3 regions of the Streptomyces sp. NPDC060049 genome follow, and region 1 is predicted to be linked to each of the others. Evidence: riboswitches for the same ligand, from Rfam matches in the RefSeq annotation. Region 1 holds a riboswitch; each other region holds the start of a gene.
The links. A riboswitch is a leader RNA that binds a small molecule or an ion and turns the genes downstream of it on or off. The one in region 1 is predicted to bind cyclic di-AMP.
Positions count from the first base shown of each region.

Region 2: it holds a riboswitch for cyclic di-AMP, as region 1 does, so the genes downstream of both, ACFWBY_RS22195 (peptidoglycan DD-metalloendopeptidase family protein) here and ACFWBY_RS00350 (transglycosylase family protein) in region 1, are expected to answer to the same signal.
Region 3: it holds a riboswitch for cyclic di-AMP, as region 1 does, so the genes downstream of both, ACFWBY_RS17585 (M23 family metallopeptidase) here and ACFWBY_RS00350 (transglycosylase family protein) in region 1, are expected to answer to the same signal.

Region 1 covers NZ_JBHWVV010000001.1:79,036-89,468, forward strand. The annotation lists gene ACFWBY_RS00330 (exopolyphosphatase) at 1-68, opposite strand, end outside; gene ACFWBY_RS00335 (DUF501 domain-containing protein) at 65-622, opposite strand; gene ACFWBY_RS00340 (septum formation initiator family protein) at 676-1,164, opposite strand; gene eno (phosphopyruvate hydratase) at 1,301-2,596, opposite strand; gene ACFWBY_RS00350 (transglycosylase family protein) at 2,893-3,582, opposite strand; cyclic di-AMP (ydaO/yuaA leader) riboswitch at 3,585-3,756, opposite strand; gene ACFWBY_RS00355 (transglycosylase family protein) at 4,035-5,078, opposite strand; gene ACFWBY_RS00360 (cytochrome P450) at 5,324-6,586, shown strand; gene ACFWBY_RS00365 (globin domain-containing protein) at 6,712-7,926, shown strand; gene ACFWBY_RS00370 (nucleoside triphosphate pyrophosphohydrolase) at 7,990-8,979, opposite strand; gene ACFWBY_RS00375 (SurA N-terminal domain-containing protein) at 9,008-9,628, opposite strand; gene ACFWBY_RS00380 (hypothetical protein) at 9,929-10,321, opposite strand.
Region 2 covers NZ_JBHWVV010000011.1:188,782-199,214, reverse strand. The annotation lists gene shc (squalene--hopene cyclase) at 1-1,031, shown strand, start outside; gene ACFWBY_RS22215 (1-hydroxy-2-methyl-2-butenyl 4-diphosphate reductase) at 1,031-1,696, shown strand; gene hpnH (adenosyl-hopene transferase HpnH) at 1,702-2,733, shown strand; gene ACFWBY_RS22205 (aspartate aminotransferase family protein) at 2,730-4,154, shown strand; gene ACFWBY_RS22200 (tyrosine-protein phosphatase) at 4,246-5,052, opposite strand; cyclic di-AMP (ydaO/yuaA leader) riboswitch at 5,366-5,560, shown strand; gene ACFWBY_RS22195 (peptidoglycan DD-metalloendopeptidase family protein) at 5,565-6,659, shown strand; gene ACFWBY_RS22190 (winged helix DNA-binding domain-containing protein) at 7,020-8,171, shown strand; gene ACFWBY_RS22185 (SGNH/GDSL hydrolase family protein) at 8,319-9,104, shown strand; gene ACFWBY_RS22180 (MBL fold metallo-hydrolase) at 9,303-10,433, shown strand, end outside.
Region 3 covers NZ_JBHWVV010000008.1:267,705-278,137, forward strand. The annotation lists gene ACFWBY_RS17575 (HPr family phosphocarrier protein) at 1-134, shown strand, start outside; gene ACFWBY_RS17580 (GntR family transcriptional regulator) at 528-1,193, opposite strand; gene ACFWBY_RS17585 (M23 family metallopeptidase) at 1,360-2,151, opposite strand; cyclic di-AMP (ydaO/yuaA leader) riboswitch at 2,164-2,323, opposite strand; gene ACFWBY_RS17590 (M16 family metallopeptidase) at 2,508-3,875, opposite strand; gene ACFWBY_RS17595 (M16 family metallopeptidase) at 3,896-5,251, opposite strand; gene ACFWBY_RS17600 (DNA topoisomerase (ATP-hydrolyzing) subunit A) at 5,532-7,988, shown strand; gene ACFWBY_RS17605 (restriction endonuclease) at 8,097-10,184, shown strand; gene ACFWBY_RS17610 (CobW family GTP-binding protein) at 10,212-10,433, opposite strand, start outside.

The DNA.
Region 1 (10,433 bases):
GGATCGCAGTCCGCGACGAGCAGACGGATGGAGTTCGTACCGCAGTCGATGCCCGCGACCCGGGTCACGCGTCGCTCCCCTGGGCGGCCTCGGGCTGCGCCCCGCCCCCGCACGGGGTGACGCAGGCGCCCTTGGCCCACCACTCGGGCAGCATCGCCAGGGCCTCGTCGCCGAAGGGGTTCACGCCGGGGCCCGCGGCGAGCGAGTGGCCGACGAGGACGTGCAGGCACTTGACCCGGTCCGGCATGCCGCCGGCGCTCGGGAAGCCCTGGAGCACCTCGATGGCGTCGCGGCGGGTGATGTAGTCCTCGTGCGCGGCCCGGTAGGCGTCGGCCAGCTCCGGGTCCACGGCCAGCCGGGCCTGCATCTCCTTCATCACGCCGTTGGCCTCCAGCGTGCCGATCGCACCGGCGGCGCGCGGGCAGGTCAGGTAGTACAGCGTCGGGAAGGGCGTGCCGTCGGGCAGCCGGGGGGCGGTCTCCACCACGTCCGGCTGCCCGCAGGGGCAGCGGTGCGCGATGGCGCGCAGCCCGCGCGGCGGGCGGCCGAGCTGCTGCTGGAACGCCTCGATGTCGGCGGCGGTCGGCTCGGTCCGGTCGGTTTGGGGCGGGGGCGTCTGCATGCCTGGAGGAAGTCTCTTCGTTCTCGTGGATGGGCTCGTGCGTGGGTCGGTACTCAGTCGCCCGGGCGGTCGGCCTTGTCGACGCCGTCCCAGACGTTGGAGTACCAGGGCCGGTCGGTGGCGGCCTGTCCGCTGCGGCGGTGCTCGGCGGCCTCGGCCCCCGGGTCGTTCATGATGTAGCTGATCTCCCCCGGCCGGACGAAGTGCAGGTGCTTGCGCGCCTGCTGCTCCGCGTACGCGTTGTCCTGCCAGCGGGCCTTCTCGTCGCGCAGGCGTTCCAGCCGCTCCCGCGCGGCGGCGGCGGCCTTCTGCTGCTGTGCGATCTCCGAGCGCTGGGAGACATACTGGCGCATCGGATAGGCGAGGGCGACGACCAGGGTACAGAGGACGAGGACGAGCAGGGCGGCCCGGCCGGTGAGCCGGCTGCGGCGGACCTGGCGGCGGGACTGGGAGCGGTAGACGTGCGCCGCGGTCCGCTCGCCCAGCTGCTTGAGCCTGGTCGCGGTGGAGAACGTGGCGAACCGGTCCCGGTTCCCGGCCATTGATCCGCCTCCCCTGTACACGCGCTACGCAATACGTCCCCGCACACGGTACGGGACCGAGTGCGGGGACGTAGGGAGGCTTGCGCCCCGAAGGCCGTTCAGCCGGTGATCGGCCGGAGATCAGCCCTTGCCGTGCCTACTGGCCCGCGGGGCGGAACCGCGGGAAGGCGGAGCGGCCGGCGTACACCGCGGCGTCGTCGAGGATCTCCTCGATGCGCAGCAGCTGGTTGTACTTGGCGACGCGGTCCGAGCGGGCCGGGGCGCCGGTCTTGATCTGGCCGCAGTTCACGGCGACCGCGAGGTCGGCGATGGTGACGTCCTCGGTCTCGCCGGAGCGGTGCGACATCATGCACTTGAAGCCGTTGCGCTGGGCCATCTCGACGGCGTCGAGGGTCTCGGTCAGCGAACCGATCTGGTTCACCTTGACGAGCAGGGCGTTGGCGGAGCCCTCCTCGATGCCGCGGGCCAGACGCTCCGGGTTGGTGACGAAGAGGTCGTCGCCGACGATCTGGACCCTGGAGCCCAGCTTGTCGGTGAGGGTCTTCCAGCCGGCCCAGTCGTCTTCGTACAGCGGGTCCTCGATGGACACGAGCGGGTACGCGGAGACGAGCTCCTCGTAGTACTCGGTCATCTCGGCGGCCGAGCGGGACTGGCCCTCGAACTCGTACTTGCCGTCCTTGTAGAACTCGGACGCGGCGACGTCGAGCGCGAGCGCGATGTCTCGGCCCGGGACGTAGCCGGCCTGCTTGATGGCCTCGACGATGAGGTCGAGCGCGGCGCGGTTCGACTCCAGGTTCGGCGCGAAGCCGCCCTCGTCGCCCAGGCCCGTGGAGAGGCCCTTGTTGTGCAGGACCTTCTTGAGGGTGTGGTAGACCTCGGCACCCCAGCGAAGGGCCTCGGAGAAGGACTCCGCGCCGATCGGGGCGATCATGAATTCCTGGATGTCGACGTTGGAGTCGGCGTGCGACCCACCGTTGAGGATGTTCATCATCGGAACGGGCAGCAGGTGCGCGTTCGGACCGCCGAGGTAGCGGAAGAGCGGGAGGTCCGAGGCCTCGGACGCGGCGTGCGCGACGGCGAGGGAGACACCCAGGATGGCGTTGGCGCCGAGGGAGGCCTTGTTCTCGGTGGCGTCCAGGTCGATCATGGCCTGGTCGATCAGGCGCTGCTCGGTGGCGTCGTAGCCGACGAGCTCCGGGCCGAGCTGCTCGATGACGGCGAGGACGGCCTTCTCGACGCCCTTGCCCATGTAACGGTCGGGGTCACCGTCACGGAGCTCTACTGCTTCGAATGCACCGGTGGAGGCGCCGGACGGGACTGCAGCACGGCCGGTGCTGCCATCGTCGAGGCCCACCTCGACCTCGACCGTGGGGTTGCCTCGGGAGTCCAGGATTTCCCGGGCTACGACGACGTCGATGGACGGCACGAGCATCTCCTTCTGGGATGTGACGCTGAGTGTGCGGTGGCGTGTCAGGCCGTGGGATGGCCTTGCCGCTTAGAGCCTAACCGGATCCGGGCACTCGGCCGTCCGACCGCCCGGGTCCTGGGACGAAAAAGGGCCTGAATGCCCCTCTTACGGGACATAGGGCCCTTGATCATCAGGGTTTCCCGGCCTGTCTTCGGCCCGGACCCGGCACACAGCACCGCCCGGCGCGAAGGGGGTTGCGCGCCGGGCGGTGGGAGTTCTGCGTGGTGCGGACGGCGGCCTCGCCGCCGTTACCGCGGGATTCAGCTGAGCTTCAGCTTCTGGCCCGGGAAGATCAGGTCGGCGTCCGAGACGATGTCCTTGTTGAGCTCGAAGAGCTTCTCCCAGCCGCCGGAGACGTTGTTCGCCGCGGCGATGTTGCCCAGCGTGTCGCCGGACTTGACCTCGTAGGAGCCGTTGCCCGTCTTGGGGGCCTCGGTCTTCGGCGCGGCGGCCGGGCGCTCGGAGCGGGTGGTCGGGGCCTCGGAGCGCTTGGTCTCCTTCTTCGGCTCGGCCTTCTTCTCCTGCTTCTTCGGCTCGGCCTTCGGCTTGGGGGTGTCGGTGGCCCCGCCCGTGTAGGACGAGTTCGACAGGCCCACGCCACAGGACGGCCAGGCGCCCTTGCCCTGGCCCTTGAGGACCTTCTCGGCGATGGCTATCTGCTGCGACTTGGAGGCCTGGTTGGCCTGCGCGGCGTACGTCTTGCCGCCGTAAGCGGCCCACGTGGAGGACGAGAACTGCAGGCCGCCGTAGTAGCCGTTGCCCGTGTTGATGGACCAGTTGCCACCGGACTCGCACGAGGCGACGCGGTCCCACTCGGAAGCGGTCGCGGCGGAAGCGGTGCCCGCGGCCATCAGCGGCGCCGCGACGGCGACACCCGCGACACCCGCGAGCGTCACGATGCGGACGGCCTTGGAACCGCGACGGTGCTTGCCCTTGCCGGAAATCAGCATGGAGTTCTCCTCACCGACGCCTACGAGGTGAGCTGTCGGGTTCGGGCGAGTGAGTGCCCGGCCGAGCGACCTAGCGCTCGACTTAACCCCTAGCCGGTTCCTTGACCGTCTCTCAACGGCCGGTTCCGGCGCCTACCTTGGTTCCCCCGCTCCTGCCTTCGGCGCTTTACGCGACGAGTGTTCCCTCCGTCCGCCGGCAGGATTCGGCGATGCGGTCGAAGGAGCCCGCGGTGGCGGGCGACTCAGAAGGTAGACAGGTCTCTCCCCGATGTTCAACGAGGGACATCGGGGAGAAACGGGTCTACTTGCACTCTTACCGCCGACGTTTGCGCAGGTCGGAGCGGGGTTTGCGGAACCCTTCGGACCGGACACGCCAGTTGACCGGAAGAGACACATGTCTCACTTACAGAAAACGGACAATCAACTGTTTCCGGGCGCTCTAACTGCCCTTATTAGTCGGTTAGATCCAGATTCTGACCGGGCTTGATGAAATCGGCGTTCTCTCCGATGACCTGCTCGTTGGCCTCGTAGAGGGCGTTCCAGCCGCCCTTCACACCCTTGGCGTCCGCGATCGCGGCCAGGCTGTCGCCCGCCTGCACCGTGTACGTCGGGTCCGACGCGGCATCAGGTGCGAGGAGCGTCTCGACGGCGGCCGGGCCGCGGTGCTTCCCGCCCCCCTCGGCCGCGCCGGCCGCCGGGGCGGCCGGGTCGGCGGGAGCTCCGGGAACCGCGGGGGCCGACGGATCCACCGGCGCGACGGGTGCGAGGGGAGCCGTCGGGTCCGCCGGGTTCGCCGGCGCCGTCGGGTCCGCTGGCACCGTGGGCGCGGTGGGATCCACGGGCACCGTCGGGTCCGTGAGCGGGGGCGTGGGGACCGTGGGGCTCGTCGGAGCCGTCGGGTCGCCCGGGAGCCCGGGGGGCGCCGTCGGAAGGTCCGGGTCGGGCATGACGGGCAGTCCGCTGGGCGCCCCGAGCGGGTAGTCCGGCAGCAGGAAGGACGGCGAGGCGGCCGGAGCCGGGACGACGGGCGTCGGCGCCCCGAAGTCCGTGGACGGCGTATCCGTCCCGAGGTAGGGCACGGAGTCGTCCGGGCGGGACGGGGCGGGCGCGGGGGACGCGGCGCCCTTGGGCAGGCCCGGATCCACCTCGGCGGCGGGCGCCTGCTGCGTCAGTCCGGCCGGCACCCCGCACAGCGGCCACGCCTGGGGGCCCTGGGAGGCGAGCACCCGCTCGGCCACCGCTATCTGCTGGGAACGGCTGGCGAGGTCGGCGCGCACGGCGAAGTCGTGCCCGCCGGCGTTCTGCCACTGCTCCTGGGTGAACTGCAGCCCGCCGTAGGACCCGCTGCCGAAGTTCGCGCTCCATGTGCCGCCGCTCTCGCATTCGGCGACTTTGTCCCATGTGGAGGTCTCGGCCGCGCTCGCGCCGGTGGCGGCGAGCAGCGGCAGGGCCAGCGCGGAGCCGGCGACTCCGGCGGTGACGACAAGTGCGGGCACTTGTCGGGGACGTCTGTGGCGGCCGTTCCCGGAACGCATGAGGCTGCACCTTTCGCATAACGGCGGGGTAACGGCAGAACCTAGCGGCCTTCGAACGCCTGTCACAAGTTCGGCCGTGAACTGACTTCCGGTCAGCCTGGTTTGGGATGCTTTGGTGGGTGAAGCGCCGGGTCGCAGGTCTCGGAGCGGTGCGGCCCGAGATCGGCCGGTCCGGCAGGCCGGGGCAACACGGCTACGGTCGGAACGTGCACGAAGACGCCTCCACCGCCCCGCCGCCCCCTCTCTTCGACTGGGAGTTCGCGACCGACCCGTACCCGGCCTACGCCTGGCTGCGCGAGCACGCGCCCGTGCACCGCACCAAGCTCCCCAGCGGGGTCGACGCGTGGCTGGTCACCCGCTACGCGGACGCCCGCCAGGCCCTCGCGGACCAGCGGCTCAGCAAGAACCCGGTCCACCACGCGGGATCGGCGCACGCCAAGGGCAAGACCGGGATCCCCGGGGAGCGCAAGGCGGAGCTGATGACGCACCTGCTCAACATCGACCCGCCGGACCACACCCGGCTCCGGCGGCTGGTGTCGAAGGCGTTCACCCCGCGCCGGGTCGCCGAGTTCACCGGGCGCGTCCAGGAGCTGACGGATCAGCTCATCGACGGCTTCGCGGAGAAGGGGGAGGCGGACCTCATCCACGAGTTCGCCTTCCCGCTCCCCATCTACGCCATCTGCGAGATGCTCGGAGTGCCGCGGGAGGACCAGGACGACTTCCGCGACTGGGCCGGGATGATGATCCGGCACGCCGGCGGCCCGCGCGGCGGCGTGGCACGATCGGTCAAGCAGATCCGCGGCTACCTCGTCGAGCTGATCCACCGCAAGCGCGACGACCTGGGCGACGACCTGATCTCCGGACTGATCCGGGCGAGCGACCACGGCGAACACCTCACCGAGAACGAGGCCGCCGCGATGTGCTTCGTACTGCTGTTCGCCGGCTTCGAAACCACGATCAACCTCATCGGCAACGGCACCTACGCCCTCCTGCGCAACCCGGACCAGCGCGAGCGCCTCCAGGCCTCCCTCGCCGCCGGAGAGAGCGGCCTGCTGGAAACGGGCATCGAGGAGCTGCTGCGCTACGACGGCCCCGTGGAGATGGCCACTTGGCGCTACGCGACGGAGCCGCTGACCCTGGGCGGCCAGGACATCCCGGCCGGCGACCCCGTCCTCGTCGTCCTCGCCGCCGCCGACCGCGACCCGGAACGGTTCGCCGATCCGGACGCGCTCGACCTCTCGAGGAGCGACAACCAGCACCTCGGATACGGCCACGGAATCCACTACTGCCTGGGAGCACCCCTGGCCCGGCTGGAGGGCCAGACGGCCCTCGCCGCGCTGCTGACCCGGCTGCCCGACCTGGAACTCGCCGCGGATCCCTCGGAGCTGCGCTGGCGCGGCGGTCTCATCATGCGGGGCCTGCGCACCCTGCCGGTCCGCTTCACCCCCGAGTCCCGGCCCCGGGCATGACGGGCCCCTGACCGCGTCCCGACCGTAACCCATAACCCCCTATGGGTGGTTCGTCGCGGCTGTCCGCAGATCACCCCTGGCTTGACCTCACGTTCCCCGGCATTCCTACTTTCGGTTTTGTGGATGTGAGGATCTTGAAAAGCAGCTTCGCGGTGGTGGAGAGACGGGCCGAGCACGCGGTCAAGTTCTTCTACTCCCACCTCTTCTGGCACAACCCCGCAATCCGTGAGCTCTTCCCGGCCTCCCCCGAGGACATGGAACGGCAGCGGGACCGGCTCTTCGCCGCGCTCACCCATGTGATCGCCCATCTGGAGAACGAGACGCTCGTCCCCTATCTGCGCGACCTCGGCCGCGACCACCGCAAGTTCCTCGCGGGCCCCGAGCACTACGCGGCGGTCGGCTCCAGCCTGCTCGCCGCTCTCGCCGCGACCTCCGGCGAAGCCTGGACCCCGACGGTCGAAAAGGCCTGGTCCGAGGCCTACCAGGTGATCGCCGACGCGATGACGGCCGGCGCCGCCGCCAGCGAGGACCCGCCCTGGTGGGACGCCGAGGTCGTCCGCCACCTGCTGTACGGGGAGGACATAGGCGTCCTGACCCTGCGCCCCCACGTCCCCTTCCACCACCTCCCCGGCCAGTACACGAGCGTGAGCAGCGACCGGGTCCCGAGGATCTGGCGCACCTATTCCATCGGGAACGCTCCGCGCCCCGACGGGACGGTGGACCTGCACGTCAGCCGCATCGAGAACGGCCGCCTCAGCACCTGCCTGGTCCGCGAGACACGACCCGGGGACGGTGTCCGACTCGGCGCGGCCGGCGGTCAGCTGACCTTCCGGCGCGAGGACCGCCCGGCCACCTTCATAGCCGCCGGCACCGGCTGGGCGCCGGTCCGCGCCATGCTGGAGAACCTGGCGGAGCATCCCCCCGATCAGGACGTACGGCTCTTCGTGGTCGCGCGGGACGCCGCGCACCTCTACGACCGGCCGCTCATAGACGGGTACGCGGCCGAGTTCGGCTGGCTGGGCGTCACCTACATCACCCCCGCCCCCGGGCAGCACCGCAACGAGGCCACCGCCCGCCTCGCGACGGCACTCGGCAACCGCGCGCTCTGGCCCGACCAGGACGTCTACCTCAGCGGTCCACCGCAGTTCACCGAGGAGACCGCGCACCTCCTGGAGGAACTCGGCGCCGCCCCCGACCGGATCTTCCACGACTCCGTACCTGCCGGTGGCGCGGCCCACGGCGACGGAAGCAGCCGGCCGACGGGATTCGGGGAGTGGTTCCTGAACCGGCCCGCCCCGCACTGGCACAACCCGTCGGGCCGCGCGCCCCGCCCGAACTAGACCCGCCGGTAGACCCGCCCGTACCGGCCCCGCCGGCACTGGTGCGCGAACCGCCGCCGAAGGCTACTCGCCGACGCCTTCCGCCGCACGGATCGCGTCCCGGTAGGCCCGGGCGGCCACGCGCAGCGCGGTTTCGGGATCGGTCCCCGCCGCCTCGGCGCGCGCCGCCAGTTCCAGCAGCTCGTACCCGACGCCCTCGCCGCGCGGGAGGTCCACGGCCACACCGCCCGTGCGGACCCGGCCGGCGAGCTTGGCCGCGAGCGCGAGACCCGGCTGGCCCAGCGGAATCCCGTCGGTCACCGACTCCCGCTGCTTCTCCACCTGCTTGGTGCGCCGCCAGTGCGCGCGGACGTCCTCGGCGGTCTCCGCCGTGGCATCACCGAAGACGTGCGGATGCCGGTGGATCAGCTTCTCGACGAGCGCTCCGGCCACGTCGTCGATGGAGAACGGCTCGTCCTCTTCTCCGGGTCCGCCCTCCTGCGCGATGCGCGCGTGGAAGACCACCTGGAGCAGGACGTCGCCGAGTTCCTCGCGCAGTGCGTGACGGTCCCCGGTCTCGATGGCCTCGACCAGCTCGTACGCCTCCTCGATCGCGTACTTCACCAGTCCCTCGTGCGTCTGCTCCGAGGTCCAGGGGCATTCGCGGCGGACCCGGTCCATCACCTGGACGAGGTCGAGCAGCCGCGCACCCGGAAGGTCGTACGAGCCCGGCAGCAGTTCCAGGTCCGGCATGGCGACGCGGCCCGAGCCTGCGAAGCGGGCCAGCCCGTCGGTGAGCCGCCGGTCACCCTCGCCGCTCAGCAGGACCACGACCGTGTGCCCGCCGGCGCACTCCTCGATCAGCGCCTGCGCGTCCGGGGCCTCGTGGAAGACGACGACGCCCGCCTCGCGCAGGTACGGCAGCTGGACGTGGCCGGTGTCGGCGCACACCACCCGGTCCGCGGCGTGCAGGGTCTGCCAGGCGGGCCACGACAGCACGCCGGGGGCGACCCGGTGGCTGGTGGTCAGCAGGACGATGCGGCCGGTGGGCTCGGAGGGAACGTCGTCAGTCACCCTCCGAACCTACCGCTGCGCGCCCGGCTCAGGCCCCGGCGGGGGGCTGCTCGGGCCGGGTGACCTGGGTGATCCAGGGGGTCTCGCTCTCGCCGAGGGTGATCCGCTGGGGATCCCAGGCGCCGTAGCGAGGGTTGACCTGGATGCCGAGCTTGGACGCGGCCTTGGAGGCCGGCTCGGCGACCTTGCCCTCGCCGTACTTGGCGTTCAGCTTGCGGAAGAGCACCTGGTCCCGGACCCAGCGGTCGATCTGGTCGGGGGCGATGGCGGCCTTGGCCAGGACGGCCTCCTCGAACGCCTCGGCCCCGCGGTTGCCCTCGTCGTAGGCCTTGCGCTCGTCCTGCAGTTCCTTGGGGGTGACCGTGAGGCCGGCGTCCTTCGCCATCCGGTCCAGGAGACGGCTCTGGAGCATGCTGCTGAGCTTGACCCGGTCCAGCTGCGGGATGGCCGCGATCAGCTCGGCGGAGTGTTCGGAACGGTTCTGCGCGCTGCGGACGTCGTTCACCTGGGCCTGGACCGCGGAGGTGGTGATCCGTTCGCCGCCGATCACGGCCGCGGTACCGGGGCGCGCTTCGCCCGAGCACGCGGACAGCAGAGGGGCCGCCACGAGCAGGGCGGCGGAGACGGAGAGCGCTGTGCGACGGTGCAAAGGAGCCTCCAGGGCCGGGAGATTGTGCGTCGGTGCACAAGGGCCGTGCGATGATCGATGTTATGCAGTCAGGGTGACCAGAGCCACCGGTTCGACCAACGATTCCGGGGGTGTTGAGGTGCTGCGCCGTTCGCACCGGCGCCCCCCGGCCCCACGCCGGTCGCCCGGCGGTGCCATGGTCGGCCCACCATGTCGACACCGCACCGCTCCGCGCCCGCCCCGAGTCCGACCGGACTGACCCCTGACGACGGAAAGACCGGGCCCGCCGCGCTGCGGCCGGCCCGGTCTTCACGCCGGGTGTTACTTGACCGGGTTCATGCAGAGGACGAACTTCTCCTGCTCCCACTGCTGTGCGAGGGCGGCCTCGCTGATCTCGCCGCAGGCATTGACGTCGAAGGTGTTGTCGACGACCTTGACGACCTTGTAATTGGCGTCCTTGTCGCCGCACTCCTTCGTCGACACCGTGGGGTCGGTCTCGCTGCCGGTCACCTGAACACAGTCGCCGGCCTCGGCGTGCACGGGTGAGTTGAAGAAGTAGGAGATACCGACCTTCACCACGACGGCAACCACGATCAGCGCGAGCACCCTGAGGATCTTCATCCCCTTGCCGCCCTTCTTCGCGGACGGGGCGAAATCGACGGGCGGCGGGACCTGCTGCGGATCGACAGGGTGCGGCGGAGGCGGGGTGGCCATGGGTGTCCTCTAAGACGATTGAGTGATCGAACGCGCGTACGCTACACGCCTCGGTCATACCCAAAACGGACCAACGGCCTCCGCTCCCCAATGAGATGCAGAGTCGTGATCG
Region 2 (10,433 bases), on a different contig from region 1:
CCCCGGTGTGGGACACCTGCCTGGCAGTCATCGCACTGGCCGACGCGGGGGTGCCCTGCGACCACCCGGCCCTGGTGAGGGCCGCCGACTGGATGCTGGGCGAGGAGATCACGCGCAGCGGCGACTGGGCCGTCCGCCGGCCCGGACTGGCCCCGGGCGGCTGGGCGTTCGAGTTCCACAACGACACCTACCCCGACATCGACGACACCGCCGAGGTCGTCCTCGCACTGCGCCGCGTCGAGCACCCCGATCCGGCGCGCGTCGAGGCGGCCATCGCCCGGGGAGTGTCCTGGAACCTCGGCATGCAGTCGAAGAACGGCGCCTGGGGCGCCTTCGACGCGGACAACACCAGCCGCCTGCCCAACAAACTGCCCTTCTGCGACTTCGGCGAGGTCACCGACCCGCCCTCGGCCGACGTCACCGCCCACGTCGTGGAGATGCTCGCCGTCGAGGGGAAGGCGGGCGACGCGCGCACCCGGCGCGGCATCGCCTGGCTGCTCGCCGAACAGGAGGCGGAGGGCGGCTGGTTCGGGCGCTGGGGCACGAACTACGTCTACGGGACCGGCTCGGTGGTCCCGGCCCTGACGGCCGCCGGCCTCGCCCCCTCGCACCCCGCGATCCGGCGGGCCGTGCGCTGGCTGGAATCCGTACAGAACGAGGACGGCGGGTGGGGCGAGGACCAGCGCTCCTACAAGGACCCGTCCTGGGCCGGGAAGGGCACCTCGACCGCCTCCCAGACGGGGTGGGCGCTGATGGCGCTGCTCTCGGCGGGGGAGCGCGACGGCGACAGCGTCGAGCGGGGCATCGCGTACCTCGTCTCCACGCAGCGCGAGGACGGCGGCTGGGACGAGCCGTACTTCACCGGGACAGGCTTCCCCTGGGACTTCTCCATCAACTACCACCTGTACCGGCAGGTCTTCCCGCTCACCGCGCTCGGCCGCTACCTGTACGGCGAACCGTTCGGCCCGGAGGGCCGGCACGCGGATCCGGCCGCCGCCGGGCTCGCGGCCCCGCTGCCGGGGGAGGCCTGATGAGGTCCGGCCCCGCCGGCGTACCGCCCCCGCTGCTGGTCGCCTGCGCGCTGCGCATCGAGCGGGCGGCCCTGCGCAGTGGCCGGGGGCCCGGCGCGCCCGGGCGGTACGAGGTCCTGCGCACCGGCATGGGTCCGCGCGCGGCCGACCGCGCCGTCGGCCGGGCCCTCGGCGAGCCGGCGCTGCGCGGGGCCGCCGTCCTCGCGACGGGATTCTGCGCCGGACTGCTGCCCGGCATGAGCCCCGGCGACCTGATCGTCGCCGAGGAGACCCGGGACCCCCGCGGCACCGTCGCGTGCGCCGGCACCGACCTGCTCGCCGAGGCACTGGCCCGGGTCCTGCCCGGCCGGACCGTACACCTCGGCGCACTGACCGGTTCCGACCACGTCGTCCGGGGCCAGGAGCGCGCGCAGCTGCGCGCCACCGGCGCCATCGGGGTCGACATGGAGTCGGCGGCCACCTTGTGGACCGCGGCCCGGGGCGGGACCGTTGCCGGTGGCGCGGACCGTCCCGTTGCGGCCGTCCGGGTGATCGTGGACGCTCCGGAGCACGAGCTCGTCCGTATCGGCACTGTTCGGGGGGGAATATCGGCCTTTCGCGTATTGCGTGCCGTACTGCCCGCGTTTTATGACTGGCACCGTTCTTTGCTGCTCCCCAGGAGGTGAGCCAGATGGCAATGCCACTGCGACAGACCATCAGGGTCGGGACGTATCTTCTCGAACAGAAGCTCCGCAAGCGTGAGAAGTTCCCGCTGATCGTCGAGCTGGAACCCCTCTACGCCTGCAACCTGGCCTGCGAGGGCTGCGGCAAGATCCAGCACCCGGCCGGGGTGCTCAAGCAGCGCATGCCCGTGGCCCAGGCCGTCGGGGCCGTGCTGGAGTCCGGTGCGCCGATGGTGTCCATCGCGGGCGGCGAGCCCTTGATGCACCCGCAGATCGACGAGATCGTGCGCCAGTTGGTGGCGAGGCGCAAGTACGTCTTCCTCTGCACCAACGCGCTGCTGCTCCGCAAGAAGATCGAGAATTTCACGCCCTCCCCGTACTTCGCCTTCGCCGTGCACATCGACGGACTGCGCGAACGCCACGACGAGTCGGTGGCGAAGGAGGGCGTCTTCGACGAAGCCGTCGCGGCCATCAAGGAGGCGAAGAGGCGCGGCTTCCGGGTGACGACCAACTCCACCTTCTTCAACACGGACACCCCGCAGACCATCATCGAGGTGCTGAACTACCTCAATGACGATCTCCAGGTGGACGAGATGATGATCTCGCCGGCCTATGCCTACGAAAAGGCCCCCGACCAGGAACACTTCCTGGGAGTCGAACAGACCCGTGAACTCTTCAAGAAGGCCTTCGCGGGCGGCAACCGGCGGCGCTGGCGGCTCAACCACTCCCCGCTGTTCCTGGACTTCCTCGAGGGCAAGGCCGATTTCCCCTGCACCGCCTGGGCCATTCCGAATTACTCGCTCTTCGGCTGGCAGCGCCCCTGCTATCTGATGAGCGACGGATACGTGCCCTCGTACCGGGAATTGATCGAGGACACCGACTGGAGCAAGTACGGCCGCGGAAAGGACCCGCGCTGCGCGAACTGCATGGCGCACTGCGGGTACGAACCCACCGCCGTCCTCGCCACCATGGGGTCGCTGAAGGAGTCGCTGAGGGCGGCCCGCGAGACCGTGGGCGGAAACCGGGGCAAGTCGGCATGAGCGCGGGCCACGCGGGGGAGGGCGGCCGGGGTGGCAGGGCGAAGGGCTTCGACCTCGGCGCCCTGCTGGCCGAGCGCGGCGGCGAGCGGTACGAGCTGCACGCACGCCACCTCAACCACCAGCTGCCCCGGATGCTGCACACCATCGGCTTCGACAAGTTCTACGAGCGGGCCGAGGGAGCCCACTTCTGGGACGCGGAGGGCAACGACTACCTCGACATGCTGGCGGGGTTCGGGGTGATGGGCCTGGGCCGCCACCACCCGGTGGTCCGCCAGGCCCTGCACGACGTGCTCGACGCCCAGCTCGCCGACCTCACGCGCTTCGACTGCCAGCCGCTGCCCGGCCTGCTGGCCGAGAAGCTGCTCTCCCACAGCCCGCACCTGGACCGGGTCTTCTTCGGCAACAGCGGCACCGAGGCGGTGGAGACCGCCCTGAAGTTCGCCCGGTACGCCACCGGGCGCCCCAGGGTCCTCTACTGCGACCACGCCTTCCACGGGCTCACGGCGGGGTCGCTGTCGGTCAACGGCGAGGGCGGCTTCAGGGAGGGCTTCGCACCCCTGCTGCCCGACACCAAGATCGCGCTCGGTGATCTGGCAGCCCTAGAGCGGGAGCTGTCGAAGGGCGACGTGGCGGCCTTCGTCGTCGAGCCGGTCCAGGGCAAGGGGGTGATCGCCGCCCCGCCCGGCTTCCTCGCCGCCGCGCAGGAGCTGCTGCGCCGGCACAAGGCGCTGCTGATCGCGGACGAGGTGCAGACCGGCCTCGGGCGGACCGGCGACTTCTACGCGTACCAGCACGAGGCCGGGGTGGAACCGGACCTGGTGTGCGTGGCCAAGGCCCTCTCGGGCGGGTACGTTCCGGTCGGCGCGACCCTGGGCAAGGACTGGATCTTCAAGAAGGTCTACTCGTCCATGGACCGCGTGCTCGTCCACTCGGCGAGCTTCGGCTCGAACGCCCAGGCGATGGCGGCCGGCCTCGCGGTGCTCGGCGTCATGGAGGACGAGCAGGTGGTGGCCAACGCCCGCTCGATGGGCGATCTGCTGCGCGGCCGGCTCGCGGGGCTCGTGGACGAGTACGAGCTGCTGCACGAGGTACGGGGACGCGGGCTGATGATCGGCATCGAGTTCGGCCGGCCCTCCTCGCTGGGGCTGCGGAGCCGGTGGACCATGCTGCAGGCCGCACGCAAGGGGTTGTTCGCGCAGATGGTCGTGGTGCCGCTGCTGCAGAAGCACCGGATCCTCACACAGGTCTCCGGCGACCACCTCGAAGTCATCAAGCTGATCCCCCCGCTGATCGTGGACGAGGCGGACGTCGACCGGTTCGTGGGAGCCTTCCGCGAGGTCATGGACGAGGCGCACGGCGGCGGCGCGCTGATGTGGGACTTCGGCAGGACGCTGGTGAAGCAGGCCGTCGCCAACCGCTGAGCCGTGCGGCGGGCCGTTGGTGGAGCGGGCCGGCGGGTTCGCGGGCGGGCCGCCGGGTCGGTGATCCGGCGGCCCGCCCGCCCCCGGGATGTCAGTCCAGGAGCCGGTCGCGGAGCCGCTCCAGGGTCTGGGGCGCGAGTCCGAGGCCCTCGGCGAGGTAGCGCTCCACCCCGCCCCACTCCTCGTCGATGGTTTCGAAGGCCGCGCTCAGATACGGGGCGCGGGCGTCGAAGAGCGGGGCCAGCAGCTCGGTCACCTCGGCGGTGCGGGGCCGCGCCGCTTCGCTGCCCCGGCGGACCCGGTAGCGGTTGTGGGGGGCGTTCGACTCCAGGTAGTCGGCGACGATGGCCTCGCGCTCGACGCCCAGCGCGAGCAGGGTGACGGCGATCGACAGGCCGGCCCGGTCCTTCCCGGCCGCGCAGTGCATCAGGGCGGGAACGCTGTCGTCGGCGAGGGCGTGCACCACCCGGCTGTGTTCGGCGGTGCGGGTCTTGATGATCGTGCGGTACGAACGCGACATCCGCGCGATCCCCTTGCCGTCCCCCAGGACCTCGCGGAGCTGGGCGAGGTCCCCGTCGCGGACCATCTTCCAGAACTCCCGGCCGTCGGCCGGGTCCGACAGCGGGATGTTGACGTTCCGCACGCCGGCGAGCTCCACGTCCGGTCCCTCCAGCGCCTGGTCGGCGCCGTTGCGGAAGTCGAAGACGGTGTGCAGCCCGAGCGATTCGAGGAATGCCGCGTCGGTATCGGTGGCATGCGCGAGATGTCCGCTTCGGAACAGTCGTCCCGTCTTGACCTGCCGGCCGTCCGTGGTCGGCAATCCGCCCACGTCACGGAAGTTGCGCACGCCGGCCAGAGTCGGCTCCGCGTGGGGGGTTCCGGGTATCAGCTGGGTCACAGGGGCTCCTCCGTGTCTTCGTCGTGAGTGTCCGAATTACGCTACTTCCGGCCAACTTGCCATAGCGAGGGGCGAGATCGGACACGTCCCCGTGAGCCAGATCATACGGTGACCGTGAGTGCCTGATCACGAATGGCGAATTGCCTTGCCGGGGCGGTTGTTGCAGGTGGGGAATGGACGGAGGGTGACCGGAATTCCGGCGGCCCGTCATCTTCAAGATTCTGTTGGGGAATTCATGACTTGTTCCCTGCGCCCGGCCTCGATTACGTTCGCGATCGATCCGGACGGACCGCCTAATCCTGCCGCCGACCGGAAACCGCACTCGACTATTCACGCGCGTGGCAGGAGCGGGGGAACCAGGTAAGCCGCTGTCCCGGATCTCCGCCGAGATCTTTACAACGGGACAGCTCGGGGTGAAGCCGTCCATGTGCAGTCCGCCGGCACATGGGAGGCCGGACATCTCCAGTCCGAACCCGACAGCTCACCTCGCAGGCGCCGGAGAGGAATTCGACATGCCTGCAACGGGTAAGCACCGCCGTCCGAAGTCCCGCTCGATATCCCGCGGTTTCGCGGCCGCCGGCACCGGTGGCGCGGCCCTTGCGCTCCCGCTGCTCGGGGCCGCCGGAGCCCACGCGGCCGGCGCCCCGGCCACCGCGCCCGCCGCCGTCCCGGTCCAGGCTCCGCAGGTTCCGGCCTCGCTCCGGGCCGCGCCCGCCGCCCCGCGGGTCACCCTTACGGTCTACACGGTGGTGCCCGGGGACTACCTCTCCAAGATCGCCGAGCGCCAGCACCTCAGCGGTGGCTGGCAGCGGCTCTACGCGGACAACCGCGAGGCAGTCGGCTCCGACCCGTCGCTGATCCACCCGGGCCTCAGGCTGACGCTCGGCGCGAAGGGCGCCGGCGAGAGCGCTCCGAGCCGCGCGAAGGCTCCGGTCGAGCAGTCCTCCGCCCCCGCCGGCTCCCCGGACTCCGCCGCCGACTCCTCCGCCGATTCCGCCTCCTACTCCTCCGGGGGCGAGGCCGGCATCGAGTCCGAGGGCGACGAGGCCTCCTCCGGCGACAACGGCTCGGGCCGGGGTGTGTCCGACGAGGCCGGGGCCCCGGCGGCGCCCGCTCCCGAGGCCCCCGCCGAGCAGGAGCAGGCCGCCGCGCCCGCTCCCGAGGCCCCCGCCGAGCAGGAGCAGGCCGCCGCGCCCGCTTCCGCCGGATTCGTCGCCCCGGTCAGCGGTGGCGCCTCCACCGCGTACAAGACGGCCGGCTCCATGTGGTCCAGCGGCTACCACACCGGCGTCGACTTCTCCGCGAGCACCGGCACCACCGTCAAGGCGGTCGGGGCGGGCACCGTCGTGTCCGCCGGCTGGGGCGGCGCGTACGGCAACGAGGTCGTCATCCGGCACGCCGACGGCAAGTACAGCCAGTACGCGCACCTCTCCCAGCTCTCCGTCTCGACCGGCCAGAGCGTCACCGCCGGGCAGCGCGTCGGCCTCTCCGGTGCCACCGGCAACGTGACCGGCCCGCACCTGCACTTCGAGATCCGCACGGGGCCGTCGTACGGCTCGGACATCGATCCGCTGGCCTACCTGCGGTCGAAGGGCGTCAGCATCTGAGCCGAGCCGGCCCGCCGCCAGGCCGTCCCTTCGGATCTTGCCGAGCCGGCAAGATCCGCAAGGGACGGCCTGGTGCTGTGTCCGGGAAGGTCCACCTGCCGCGGCACGAAGCCGTCTCCTTCGGATCTTGCCGGGCCCGCGACGCCTGGCACCGCACCTGGCCGCGTTGTCGGGGCGCCCCAGTACGTACCAGTACGCGGCACGGCGCCTCCGCCTTGCCATGCACGGCACCAGACGCCGCGGGCTCGGCCGCCACGATCCGAAAGAGACGACCTAAGCTGCTCGTCCGGCCTTCGTGGACGTCGCCGTCACCGGTCCACGAGACGGGGGACGAGGCGGCCACGGAACGGGGTTCACGGCATGAGGGTCACGGCAAGGGAGCTCAACCGCTCCACGCTCGCACGGCAGTTGCTGCTCGGGCGGGAGGCGCTCGGCGTCGGCGACGGGATCCGGCGGGTGGTCGCGCTGCAGGCGCAGCAGGCCGCCTCGCCGTACCTCGCCCTGTGGAACCGGCTCGCGGACTTCGACCCGGCCGAACTCGACGCGGCTTTCAGCGGCCACGAAGTCGTCAAGTCGACTTTGATGCGGATCACCCTGCACGCCGTGCACGCCGATGACTTCCCGGCGTTCCGGGAGGCGGTGCAGCCGGGCGTGCGGGCTGCCCGGCTGGGCGGGCGGTTCACGGCGTCGGGGCTGACCGCCGAGGACGCCGACGCGCTGGTGCCGCAACTGCTGGCCTTCGCCGACCGGCCCCGTACGGCCGCGGAGTGCCAGGAGTGGCTCGGACGGCGGCTGGGCGCGCCGCCGGAGCCCGGAGCGTGGTGGGGGCTGCGGCAGTACGCGCCGCTGCTGCACGCGCCCACCGCGCCGCCGTGGTCCTTCGGCGAGCGTCCCTCCTACATCGCCTTCCCGCACGGGACGACGCGGGCGGTGCCCGCGGACCCGGAGGCCTCCGAGGAGTCCCTGCGGACACTCGTCGTGCGCTACCTGGAGGGTTTCGGTCCGGCGTCGGTGGCGGACGTGGCGCAGTTCTCGATGGTCCAGCGGGCCAGGGTGAGGAAGGCGCTCCGGGAGGCCGGGCTCCGCGGCGCCGTCCAGCGGCTGGAAGGCCCGGACGGCCAGGAGCTGTTCGACGTTCCCGGCGCGCCCCTGCCGGACGGCGACACGCCGGCGCCGCCCCGGCTGATGGCCATGTGGGACAGCGTCCTGCTCGCCTACTCCGACCGCGCCCGGATCGTCCCGCCGCAGTACCGCAGGCTCGTCACCCGGGTGAACGGCGACACGCTGGCGGCCCTGCTGGTCGACGGGTACGTGGCCGGAGTGTGGCGCCCGGCGCGCGGGGGTGTGGAGGCGACGGCCTTCCACCCGCTGCCCGAGCCGGTCTGGGAGGCGCTCGCCGCCGAGGCCCGGTCGCTGACGGCCTTCCTCGCCGGTCGCGACCCGGAGGTCTACCGCCGGTACGGCCACTGGTGGGGCAAGCTGCCGAGCGCCGAGACCCGGCTACTCGTATGACCCCGGCGGGGCGGCGACCGGAGGGGGGTCGCCGCCCCTTCCGGCGCCGGTCCTTTATTCCTCGTCTGACGGGTGGTGAAGATCACGGTACGTAAGTCCGTGGCTACGGTCGCGTAGGTGGTCGCCCGGGGTGAAAGATGTGGTCCCGTGGCAGCGACGACGACGACACTCAAGACCATCGGCTCGTACGCGGCGATCGGGGACAGCTTCACCGAGGGCGTTGGGGACCCGGGACCCGGGGAAACGTTTCTTGGATGGGCGGACCGGCTGGCCGTACTCCTCGCCGATCAGCGCGACGAGCACGACTTCCGGTACGCGAACCTGGCGGTGCGCGGCCGCCTCCTGGACCAGATCGTGGCCGAGCAGGTCCCCCGGGCCAAGGAGCTCGCACCGGACCTGGTGACTTTCTGCGCGGGCGGAAACGACATCATCCGGCCCGGCAGCGACCCGGACGCCGTGGCCGAACGGTACGAGGCGGCCGTGCGCGACCTCACCGGAGCGGTCGGCCTGGTCGTCATCACCACCGGCTTCGACACGCGGGACGTGCCCGTCCTCAAGCACATCCGGGGCAAGATCGCGACCTTCAGCGCGCACGTCCACTCCATCGCCGACCGGTACGGCTGCCCGGTGCTCGACCTGTGGTCGCTGAAGTCCGTACAGGACCGGCGGGCCTGGGACGCCGACCGGCTGCACCTCTCGCCCGAGGGCCACACCCGGGTCGCGCTGCGCGCCGCGCAGGTGCTCGGCCTGGAGGTGCCCGCCGACCCCGACCAGCCCTGGCCGCCGCTGCGGCCGCGCGGGTCGGTGGACGTGACCCGCGACAACATCCAGTGGGCGCGCGAGTACCTGGTGCCCTGGATCGGACGGCGGCTGCGCGGGGAGTCCTCCGGTGACCACGTCGAGGCGAAGCGGCCGGACCTGCTGCCGCTGTAGAAGCGGACGGGGGCGCCCGGGCGCGAGGGGCGGGACGGGGGAGCGGGCGGGGCGGCACCGGGGGCGCGGAACACGATCCTCCGGGAACCGGGAACGGAACCCTTCGCGGACGCGTAGCGGAATCCTTCGGGAGTGCTGCGCGTTGGGAAGGTGGTAAGCCATGAGAACACCCTGCCCGCACCCCACCCAGGAGGCGCCTTGACCGGCTCCCGTCCCTTGCGTCCACGGCTGCGCGCCCTGCGGCCCGAAGCCTTCGGCGCGGATCCGTCCGGTGCCCGGCTGGAGCGGATCCGGCGCTCGCCGAACTTCGCCGACGGCGTGTTCCAGAATCCGGTGGGGGCCCGCACCAGGCCTTCCGGGTCGATGGCGGAGTTCGCCAAGATCTACTTCCACAAGGAGCAGCGGCTCCGGCGCAACCCCGGCGCCCCCATCCCGGTCTACCCGACGACGCTCGCCGAGCTGGCGAAGCCTCCGGCCGGCGGACTGCGGCTGACCTGGATGGGGCACTCCAGCGTGCTCGTCGAGATCGACGGACGACGGGTGCTCTTCGACCCGGTCTGGGGCGAGCGGTGCTCCCCCTTCCCCTTCGCCGGGCCCAAGCGGCTGCACCGCGTCCCGGTGCCGCTCGCCTCGCTGGGCGAGGTCGACGTCGTGGTGATCTCGCACGACCACTACGACCACCTCGACCTGCCGACCATCAAGGAGCTGGCGGGCACGGACACGGTCTTCGCCGTGCCGCTCGGCGTCGGCGCGCACCTGGAGCGCTGGGGCGTCCCGGCGGACCGGCTGCGCGAGCTCGACTGGAACGAGACCACCAAGGTCGCCGGCCTCTCCCTCACGGCCACCCCGGCCCGTCACTTCTGCGGCCGCGGCCTGCGCAACCAGCAGTTCACCCTCTGGGCTTCCTGGGTCGTCGCGGGGGACGAGCACCGGGTCTTCCACAGCGGGGACACGGGGTACTTCCCCGGGTTCGAGGAGATCGGCGCGGAGCACGGGCCCTTCGACGCGACGATGATCCAGATCGGGGCGTACAGCGAGTACTGGCCCGACATCCACATGACCCCGGAGGAGGGCATGCGCGCCCACCTCGACCTCCAGGGCGGCACCCCGCACGGCACGATGCTGCCGATCCACTGGGGAACCTTCAACCTGGCTCCGCACCCGTGGGACGAGCCCGGCGAGGGCACGGTCGCCGCGGCCGAGGGGGCCGGGGCGGCGATCGCGCTGCCGATTCCGGGCCAGCCGTTCGAGCCGGGTGCGGCAGACGCCCCGAGCTCGCCCTGGTGGCGGCCGTTCGTGGCCGGTGGCACGGGCGTGCGTGCGGCGGTG
Region 3 (10,433 bases), on a different contig from region 1:
CGGTTCTGGGCCTGGGCGCCCAGGGCGGCGAGGAGATCGTCCTCGCGTCCGAGGCCGAGGGTGCCGAGGCCGCGCTGGAGCGCCTCGCGAAGCTGGTCGCCGAGGGTCTCGAGGAGCTCCCCGAGACCGTCTGACCCTTCGGGTTCGACCCGCAGGACCACGCACGGCGAAGCCGTTGCCCCCGGCCGAGGCCGGGGGCAACGGCTTCGCCGGTTCTCGGACCGCGGCCGGATCCCCGCCCTCGGAGCGCCGGGCCGGCCGGTCATGCGCGCGCCGCGTCCCGCTGCGGGCCGGGCGCCGCGCCGCATTCCACTGCGGGCGGGCGCGCGGAAATGAATTGCCGGCCCACCGAAAGAATCAGCCGAATCATCCGGCCGTTATCGACCGGAATTCGCCGCCCGACATCCGGTCGGGCGGCACCGAATCGTCGGTGCCGAATCACCCGACATCGAAATGTCCGGCGCGAATCACCCGGCACCCCATCACGTGATGCCGCGCGGATATCCCACCGTTGTATACGGCGATTGTTAAAGCGGACCGCTCACCGTGTTTACGGCAGGTTGCAGAGTCCTCACGCGCAGGCGGTGCGCCCCGGCCGCCCGGTCCGCGTGGACCGCGGTCAGCGCCCGGGCCCGCTCGGCGTCCCCGCGGGCCACGGCGTCCACGATCGCACCGTGCTCCGCCCAGGACTCCGCGGGCCGGACCGGGGCCTCCACCACGTACATCCAGGCCACCTTGTGCCGCGTCTGGGTGAGCAGCGCGATCAGCCCGGGGCTCGCGGAGGCCTGGGCGAGCGTCTCGTGGAACCAGCCCCCCAGGGAGCGCAGATCCTCCCCCTGCCCCCTCCTGGCCCGCTCCTGGCCCAGCCTGACCAGGCCGCGCAGCACCTTGAGGTGGGCTTCGGTGCGCCGCCGGGCCGCCCGCGCGGCGGCGAGGGGCTCCAGCAGCATCCGTACTTCCAGGAGGTCGACGGCCTCCTGCTCCGTCGGCTCGGCCACGCAGGCGCCCGCGTGCCGGCGGGTGGTCACGAACCCCTCGGACTCCAGCGTGCGCAGCGCCTCGCGCACCGGGACGCGCGAGACGCCGTACCGGCGGGCCAGCACCTCCTCGGTCAGCCGGCTGCCGGGGCCGAACACCCCGGAGACGATGTCGTCGCGAATTGCTGTGCATACCGTGTGCGCGGGAATACGCAAGACCGGACCTCCGCCTATTTTCGTATGACTGTGCGCGCTGCGACTCTATTGCAACACACGATAATTTCCGAGGACGGCCGGTAATCCGAAACATTCACACAACGAGAAGGCCCCGGCTCGGGGAGCCGGGGCCTTCTCGGAAGAAGCGTGGTGGGTGCGGTACCCGTCAGACGTCGACGCCGTGGGACCGCAGGTACGCGACCGGGTCGATGTCCGAGCCGTAGTCGGCGCCGGAACGGGCCTCGAAGTGCAGGTGCGCGCCGCTGGAGTTGCCGGAGTTGCCCGACAGGCCGATCTGCTGCCCCGGGGTGACCTGCTGGCCGACGGAGACGTTCAGCGACAACATGTGCCCGTACTGGGTGTAGGTGCCGTCGTTGTGCTTGATGACGACGTTGTTGCCGTACGCGCCGCCCCAGCCCGCCTCGACCACGGTGCCCAGACCCACGGCGTGCACCGAGGTGCCGGAGGAGGCGTGGAAGTCGATGCCGGTGTGGCTGCCGGAGGACCACATGCCGCCGCCCGCGTGGTACTGCGTGCTGACGTAGGTGTCCGAGAGCGGGGACACGAAGGTGTTGAGGCGCTTGCGCTCCTCCTCGCGGGCCACGCGCTCGGCGGCCTCGCGCTCGGCCTTGGCCTGGGCTTCGGCCTTCGCCTTGGCTTCGGCGGCACGCTGCTTGGCGTCGGCCTCGGCCTGCGCCTTAACGGCGGCGGCCTCCGCGGCGCGCTGCTGCGAGTCGGCCTGGGCCTGGATCTCGTCGGCGAGTTCGTCGGCCACGACGATGGTGTTCAGGCCGGTGTCCTCGGCGGAGTGTGTGTTGTCCGCGGCGAACGCGGGACCGGCCAGGGAGCCGACGACGCCAGTGGCGGCGAGGGCGGCTATGCCGGCGTAGCCGGCGGTCTTGCGGCTCATACGGCTGGAACCACGGTGCTTACCGGCGACACGACTGCCAAACGCCATGAAGGGGCTGATCCTTTCCTTCCCTCTCGCCTACCGGGTTAGCTGACGGGTTCGGAGCAGGAAGGTCTCCTACGGGCCTCCTCTTGCGAGGCGGTCCGATTCACCCCAGGGACACATGTGGGTCCCCGGCTCCCCAGGCTCGCGCCTGACGGGGACTCGGCGATCGCTGTCCGGTGCCGCGGGCGCGGCGGGTGCAACTGACGAACAGCAGGGACGACGCTAGGCGGATCATCAGTCAATCGCCAAACAGACACGCCTTTTTGTTGCGTTCGCCACACCACATACAAGCAACCACGCGACTAACCAGACAAAAAGGACTCCGACGGACAAGCCGCCGGAGTCCCCTGAGTCGCCCGTCAGTTGGTGACGACGGTGACGTCACCGATCCCGAGGGCCCGTACCGGCTCCTCGATCTGGGATGCGTCGCCCACCAGGACCGTGACCAGGCGGTTCACCGGGAAGGCGCTCACGACCGCCGAAGTGGCCTCCACCGTCCCGGTCTCGGCCAGCCGCGCGTACAACTGCGCCTGGTAGTCGTCCGGGAGCTCCTGCTCGACCTGGTCGGCGAGCGTGCCCGCGACCGAGGCCGCCGTCTCGAACTTCAGCGGGGCCACACCCACCAAGTTCTGCACGGCCACGTCCCGTTCGGCGTCGGTCAGGCCGCCCTCCGCGAGGGTGCGCAGCACCTTCCAGAGGTCGTCCAGCGCCGGGCCGGTGTTCGGGGTGTCCACCGAGCCGCTGATGGCGAGCATCGAGGCGCCCTTGCCGTCGGCGGTGGAGCGCAGCACCTGGCCGAAGGCGCGCACGCCGTACGTGTACCCCTTCTCCTCGCGCAGCACCTTGTCCAGGCGGGAGGTGAGGGTGCCGCCCAGGCAGTACGTGCCGAGCACCTGGGGCGCCCAGACCCGGTCGTGCCGGTCCGGACCGATGCGGCCGATCAGCAGCTGCGTCTGGACCGAGCCGGGCCGGTCCACGATGACCACGCGGCCCGTGTCGTCGGCGGTGATCGGCGGCACGGGGCGCGGCGCGGTGGTGTCTCCGGTCCAGGTGCCCAGGGTGTCGGCCAGGACGGCGTCGAGGTCGATGCCGGTAAGGTCGCCGACGACCACCGCGGTGGCGGTCGCGGGGCGTACGTGGGCCTCGTAGAAGGCGCGTACGGCCGCGGAGTCGATGCGGGCGACCGTCTCCTCGGTGCCCTGGCGCGGGCGGGACATCCGCAGGGAAGCCGGGAACAGCTCCTTGGACAGCTCCTTGGCGGCGCGGCGCTGCGGGTTGGCCAGCTCGTGCGGGATCTCGTCGAGCCGGTTGCGCACCAGACGGTCGACCTCGGCGTCGGCGAAGGCCGGTGCGCGCAGCGCCTCGGCGATCAGGCCCAGCGCCTTGTGCAGCCGGGAGGCCGGAACCTCCAGGGAGACCCGCAGGCCCGGGTGGTCGGCGTGCGCGTCGAGCGTGGCGCCGCAGCGCTCCAGCTCGGCGGCGAACTCCTCGGCGGAGTGCTTGTCGGTGCCCTCGGACAGGGCGCGGGACATGATGGTCGCCACGCCGTCGAGGCCCTCGGGCTCCGCGTCCAGCGGGGCGGCGAGGTTGATCTCGACCGCCACCACCTGCTGGCCCGGGCGGTGGCAGCGCAGCAGGGTGAGGCCGTTGCCCAGTACCCCGCGCTCGGGGGCCGGGAAGGCCCACGGCTGCGGCTCGCCGGCCTCGGGGCGCGGGTGGAAGGTCATCGTGACGGCTGCGGTGTCGCTCACTGCTCCGCCCCCTCGTTCTCGTCGCTGTTCTCGTCGCTCTGGGCGCTCTCGTCGGCCGCGACGGGCTCGTACACGAGCACCGCGCGGTTGTCCGGGCGCAGTCGGGCCGCGGCCACGGCCTGCACTTCCTCGGCGGTGACGTCGAGGACGCGCTGGACGGCGGTCAGCGCCAGCTGCGGGTCGCCGAACAGCACCGCGAAGCGGCACAGTTCGTCGGCGCGGCCGGCCACCGTGCTCAGCCGGTCCAGCCATTCGCGCTCCAGCTGGGCCTGGGCGCGCTCCATCTCCTCGGCCGTCGGGCCCTCGGCGGCGAACCGCGCGAGCTCCTCGTCGACGGCCGCCTCGATGGCGGGCACCTCGACGCCGCTGGAGGTCTTCACGTCCAGCCAGCCCAGCGACGGCGCGCCGGCCAGGCGCAGCATGCCGAAGCCCGCCGCGACGGCGGTCTGGTCGCGCCGCACCAGGCGGTTGTGCAGCCGGGAGGACTCGCCGCTGCCCAGCACGGTCAGCGCCACGTCGGCGGCGTCGCACTCGCGGGTGCCGTCGTGCGGGAGCCGGTAGGCCGCCATCAGCGCGCGGGCCGGGACCTCCTCGACGATCTCCTCGCGCAGCTGCTCGCCCATGATCTCGGGCAGCGAGCCGTCGCGCGGCGGCTGCTTGCCGTCGTGCCCGGGGATGGTGCCGAAGTACTTCTCGACCCAGGCGAGCGTCCGCTCGGGGTCGATGTCGCCGACGACCGACAGCACCGCGTTGTTGGGCGCGTAGTACGTACGGAAGAAGGCGCGCGCGTCCTCCAGGGACGCGGCGTCCAGGTCGGCCATGGAGCCGATCGGAGTGTGGTGGTACGGGTGGCCCTCGGGGTACGCCAGGGCCGTGAGCTTCTCGAAGGCCGTGCCGTAGGGGACGTTGTCGTAGCGCTGGCGGCGCTCGTTCTTGACGACGTCGCGCTGGTTCTCCATGGACTCGTCGTCCAGGGCGGCCAGCAGCGAGCCCATCCGGTCCGCTTCCAGCCACAGCGCGAGCTCCAGCTGGTGGGTCGGCATCGTCTCGAAGTAGTTGGTGCGCTCGAAGCTGGTGGTGCCGTTGAGGGAACCGCCGGCTCCCTGGACCAGCTCGAAGTGCCCGTTGCCGGAGACGTTCTTCGAGCCCTGGAACATCAGGTGCTCGAAGAGGTGAGCCAGGCCGGTGCGACCCTTGACTTCGTGGCGCGAGCCGACGTCGTACCAGAGGCAGACCGCGGCGACCGGGGTCAGGTGGTCCTCGGACAGCACCACGCGCAGGCCGTTGGCCAGCCGGTGCTCGGTTGCTGTGAGGCCGCCGGAGCCGGCCTGAGCTGTGGCCGTGTGACCCATGGGCATGTGGTCCCTTCGATCGCGATGCAGAGATTCCTGTCAGACCTGCCACTGTATGCAAGCGTGTCGGCGACCGGAGAAGTTCCCGGCCCACTCCTGGGTCGGAGTCGGCGTTGTCGGAGCCTCGGGCCACAATGGTCCGCGTCACCCCACTGTCCGAAACCCGGCCAGGCCGCAGCACCACCCCCGCAGGACCCCCAGCACCACCCGCGTACGACCACCAGCCCCACCCCGTGAGAGCTCAGCTCATCCCGATTCTTGGTTAAGGAGCCGCGCAGCGATGGCCCGCCGCAGCACGAAGACCCCGCCGCCGGAGGATTTCGAGGAGAAGATCCTCGACATCGACGTCGTCGACGAAATGCAGGGCTCCTTCCTCGAGTACGCGTACTCGGTGATCTACTCCCGCGCCCTGCCCGACGCCCGCGACGGCATGAAGCCGGTGCACCGGCGCATCGTCTACCAGATGAACGAGATGGGCCTGCGCCCCGACCGCGGCTACGTGAAGTGCGCCCGCGTCGTCGGCGAGGTCATGGGCAAGCTGCACCCGCACGGCGACGCGTCGATCTACGACGCCCTCGTGCGCATGGCGCAGCCCTTCTCCATGCGGCTCCCGCTGGTCGACGGCCACGGCAACTTCGGCTCGCTCGGCAACGACGACCCGCCGGCCGCCATGCGGTACACCGAGTCCAAGATGGCCGACGCCGCGTCGCTGATGACGGACGGGATCGACGAGAACACCGTCGACTTCGCCGCGAACTACGACGGCCAGGAGCGCGAACCCGTCGTACTGCCGGCGGCGTACCCGAACCTGCTGGTCAACGGCGCGTCCGGGATCGCGGTGGGCATGGCCACCAACATGGCCCCGCACAACCTCGGCGAGGTCATCGCCGCCGCGCGCCACCTGATCCGCTACCCGGAGGCGGACCTGGAGGCGCTCATGCGCTTCGTCCCGGGTCCCGACCTGCCCACCGGCGGCCGGATCGTGGGCCTCGCGGGCATCAAGGACGCCTACGAGAACGGGCGCGGCACCTTCAAGATCCGCGCCACGGTGACGCTGGAGGACGTGACCCCGCGCCGCAAGGGCCTGGTCGTCACCGAACTGCCCTTCACGGTCGGCCCCGAGAAGGTCATCGCGAAGATCAAGGACCTGGTCGGCTCGAAGAAGCTCCAGGGCATCGCGGACGTCAAGGACCTCACCGACCGCTCGCACGGCCTGCGCCTGGTCATCGAGATCAAGAACGGCTTCCACCCCGAGGCCGTGCTGGAGCAGCTGTACAAGCTGACGCCGATGGAGGAGACCTTCGGCATCAACAACGTCGCGCTGGTCGACGGGCAGCCGCTGACGCTGGGCCTCAAGGAGCTGCTGGAGGTCTACCTCGACCACCGCTTCGAGGTCGTGCGCCGCCGCAGCGAGTTCCGCCGGGGCAAGCGGCGCGACCGGCTCCACCTGGTCGAGGGCCTGCTGGTGGCGCTGCTCGACATCGACGAGGTCATCCGGATCATCCGGGACAGCGACAACTCCGCGCAGGCCAAGGAGCGCCTGATGGAGCGCTTCTCGCTGAGCGAGATCCAGACGCAGTACATCCTGGACACGCCGCTGCGCCGACTGACCCGCTTCGACCGCATCGAGCTGGAGTCCGAGCGCGACCGTCTGACCGGCGAGATCGACGAGCTGACCGGGATCCTGGACTCCGACAGCGAGCTGCGCAAGCTGGTCTCGGCGGAACTGGCAGCGGTCTCGAAGAAGTTCGGCACGGAGCGGCGTACGGTCCTGCTGGAGTCGGCGGGTACGGCGGTCGGCGCGGTTCCGCTCGAGGTCGCGGACGACCCGTGCCTGGTCCTGCTGTCCTCGACGGGCCTGCTGGCACGCACCGTGACCGGCGAACCGCTGCCCGAGGCGGAGGGCGGCGCCCGCGCCAAGCACGACCTGATCGTCTCGCAGGTCGCGGCGACCGCGCGGGCGGAGGTCGGCGTCGTCACGTCGTACGGACGGCTCCTGCGGCTGCCGGTCATCGACCTGCCGCAGCTGCCGGACACCCACGCGGCGCCGAACCTGGCGGGCGGGGCGCCGGTATCGGAGTTCCTCTCCGGCCTGGAGGCGGACGAGAAGGTGATCTGCCTGACCTCGCTGGACGAGTCCTCGCAGGGCCTGGCGCTCGGCACCGAACAGGGTGTGGTCAAGCGGGTCGTGCCGGACTACCCGGCCAACAAGGACGAGCTCGAGGTCATCACGCTCAAGGACGGCGACCGGATCATCGGCGCGGTCGAGCTGCGCACGGGCGAGGAGGACCTGGTCTTCATCACCGACGACGCCCAGCTTCTGCGCTACCCGGCGAACCAGGTGCGCCCGCAGGGCCGCCCGGCGGGCGGCATGGCCGGCATCAAGCTCTCCGACAACGCCAAGGTGATCCACTTCTCGGCCGTCGACCCGGCACGCGACGCCGTGGTCTTCACGGTGGCGGGCTCGCACGGGACCCTGGACGACTCGATGCAGTCAGGGAAGCTCACCCCGTTCGACCAGTACCCGCGCAAGGGCCGGGCCACCGGCGGCGTCCGCTGCCAGCGGTTCCTGAAGGGCGAGGACGTGCTGCTCCTTGCCTGGGCGGGCGGTTCGCCGGCCCGCGCGGCGGCGGCGAACGGCACCCCGGCCGAGTTGCCCGCCGTCGACCCGCGCCGGGACGGCTCGGGCACCGCGCTGCCGGCCTCCGTCACGGCGCTGGCCGGGGCCGCGCTGTAGGAGGTACGGGGTCATTCGGGTGGTACGTCTGGGGGACGTACCACCCGAATGGCGACTAGTGTTTTCCCTCTTGGCACTGTCGGTTGGGCGCGGGGAGACACAGAGCTGATGAGTCGTCGGTCGGGCGGATTGATCGGGGACTGGGCCGAGGCCCAGCGCCGGACGCAGCAGACGCAGCTGATCCAGCAGCGCGAGGCGGAACGCCGCCGGCGGTCCTACGAACGCGACGCGGCCCGGGGGCGGCGGGAGCAACAAGCGGCCCACCGGCAACGCCGCGAGGCCGAGGCGCTGCGGCGGACCGCGCAGATCGACGCCGAGGTCACCGCCCTGCAGGGCCTGTTGGTCACGGGGTGCCGGGCACCCGCGTTCCGGACGGCCGCCCTCGTCCGGCCCGAGCAGCTGGAACCGTTCGACCCCGGGACCCTGGCGCACCCCGTACCGATGCCGCGCATAGAGCAGTTCCAGCAGCAGAGCAGCGGCTGGACCCTCGGCTCGGGCGGGCGGGCCCAGGCAGAGCGAGAGGCTCACACCCGGTACACGCAGGCCTGGCAGGCCGCGCACGCCGCGGAGGCTCAGCGACAGCAGCAACTGGCGGCGTACCGGCAACAGTACGACCGGTGGGCAGCCGAACAGCTCGCCGGAGTCCGGGCGCACAACAACGGGCTCGCCGAGCTGACCTCGGCGTTGCGCGCCGGCGACGCGGAGACGGTGGTGGAGTACTTCTCGGCCGCCCTCTACGCCTCGACGGCATGGCCCGAGGCGCTGCCGAGACAAGTGGCGGCGGCGTACGACCCCGCCGCGCGCCAGTTGGTGCTGGACTGGGAGCTGCCCGCGTACGCGGTGGTGCCGGAAGCCAGGTCGGTCCAGTACCTGCCGAGCACGGACCAGGACAAGGTGAAGCCCCGCCCGGCCACGGAGCGGCGGGCACTGTACCGGGACCTGCTGGCGCAGTGCGTGCTGCTGGTGGCGCGCGAGCTGTACGCGGCGGACGAGTTCGGGGTGCTGGACTCGGTCGTGATGAACGGCTTCGTCGACTGCCCCGACCCGGTGACGGGGCAGGAGGCGCGCTTCGTACTCGCCACGGTCTCGGCGCCGCGCAGCAGTTTCGCCGGGCTGCGGCTGGAGCAGGTCAGCGCGGTGGACTGCCTGGTCGAAGGCCTGCGCGGGCTGCTGTCGGCGCGGCCCGACCAGCTGACGGCCGTGCGGGCGGGGCGCCGCCCGCAGGAGGTCGGCACGGTCGTCAGCCACGGCGGGCACGCGGGCGGCGACGAGGAGGAGCCGGACCTGTTCGCGATGGACCCGATCGCCTTCGAGAACCTGGTGGCCGAGCTGTTCCGGGCGATGGGCATGGAAGCGGTGACCACGCAGCGCTCCGGCGACGGCGGCGTGGACGTCGAGGCGCTGGACCCGGCCCCGATCCGGGGCGGGCGGATCGTGGTGCAGGTCAAGCGCTACCGGCACACGGTGCCGCCGACGGCCGTCCGCGACCTGTACGGCACGGTCCAGGACCGGGGGGCGAACAAGGGAGTGCTGGTCACCACCGCGACGTTCGGACCGGGGTCGTACACCTTTGCCAACGGCAAGCCGCTGGAGTTGGTTCCCGGGGGCGAACTCGTGGACCTGCTGCACCAGCACGGACTGCGCGGACGCCTCGGCGGGGGTCCGGCGGCCTCGGTCGCGGCCCGGCGGACGGCCGATCCGGAGCCCTCCGCCGACCAGAACGTGCTCGGCATGTCCTGGGCGGGACCGGTCGCGCTGGACGTGTGCGCGCTGGTCTGCGAGGGCGGCCGGGTGCTGAGCGAGGACCACTTCGTCTTCTTCAACAACCCCCGCACCCCGGACGGTTCGGTACGGACGCACGCGCACTCGGCGCCCGACAAGGCCGCGCTGATGGTCGCCTTCGACGCCCTGCCGGAGCCCGCCGACCGGCTGGTCCTCGTCGCCGCGATCGACCCGGAGGTCAATCCGCACGCCGACCTGGCGGGCTTCACGGACGCCCGGATCCGGCTCCTGGGTCCGGGCGGCGAGGAGCTCGGCCGACTGGAGGTCTCCGACGGCCGCGCCGGCGAGACCGCCCTGGTCCTGGGCTCGTTCCGGCGCCGTCCGAGCGGCGATTGGGACTTCGTCGTCGGCGGCAAGGGGTACCCGGGCGGCCTGGAGCCCCTGCTCGGCGACTTCGGCGTCGAGGTCTCCTGACCCGACTGAGCCGGCGCCGTCGGCTCGTCAGAAGTCCTCGGACTCCGGATCGGGCCCCCGCTCCTGCTCCCGTTCCTGCTCCTGCTCCTGCTCCTGCTCCTGCTCCTGCTCCTGCTCCTCGGGCCGGTGTACGTAGCGCAGGACGCCCCACATGCTCTCCGGGCGGGCGTGCTGCGGTTCCGCTTCGCGGCAATCCTCCAGTTCGCGGAGCAGGGCGGGGCCGTCGGTGCCCGCACCGATCAGCACGAG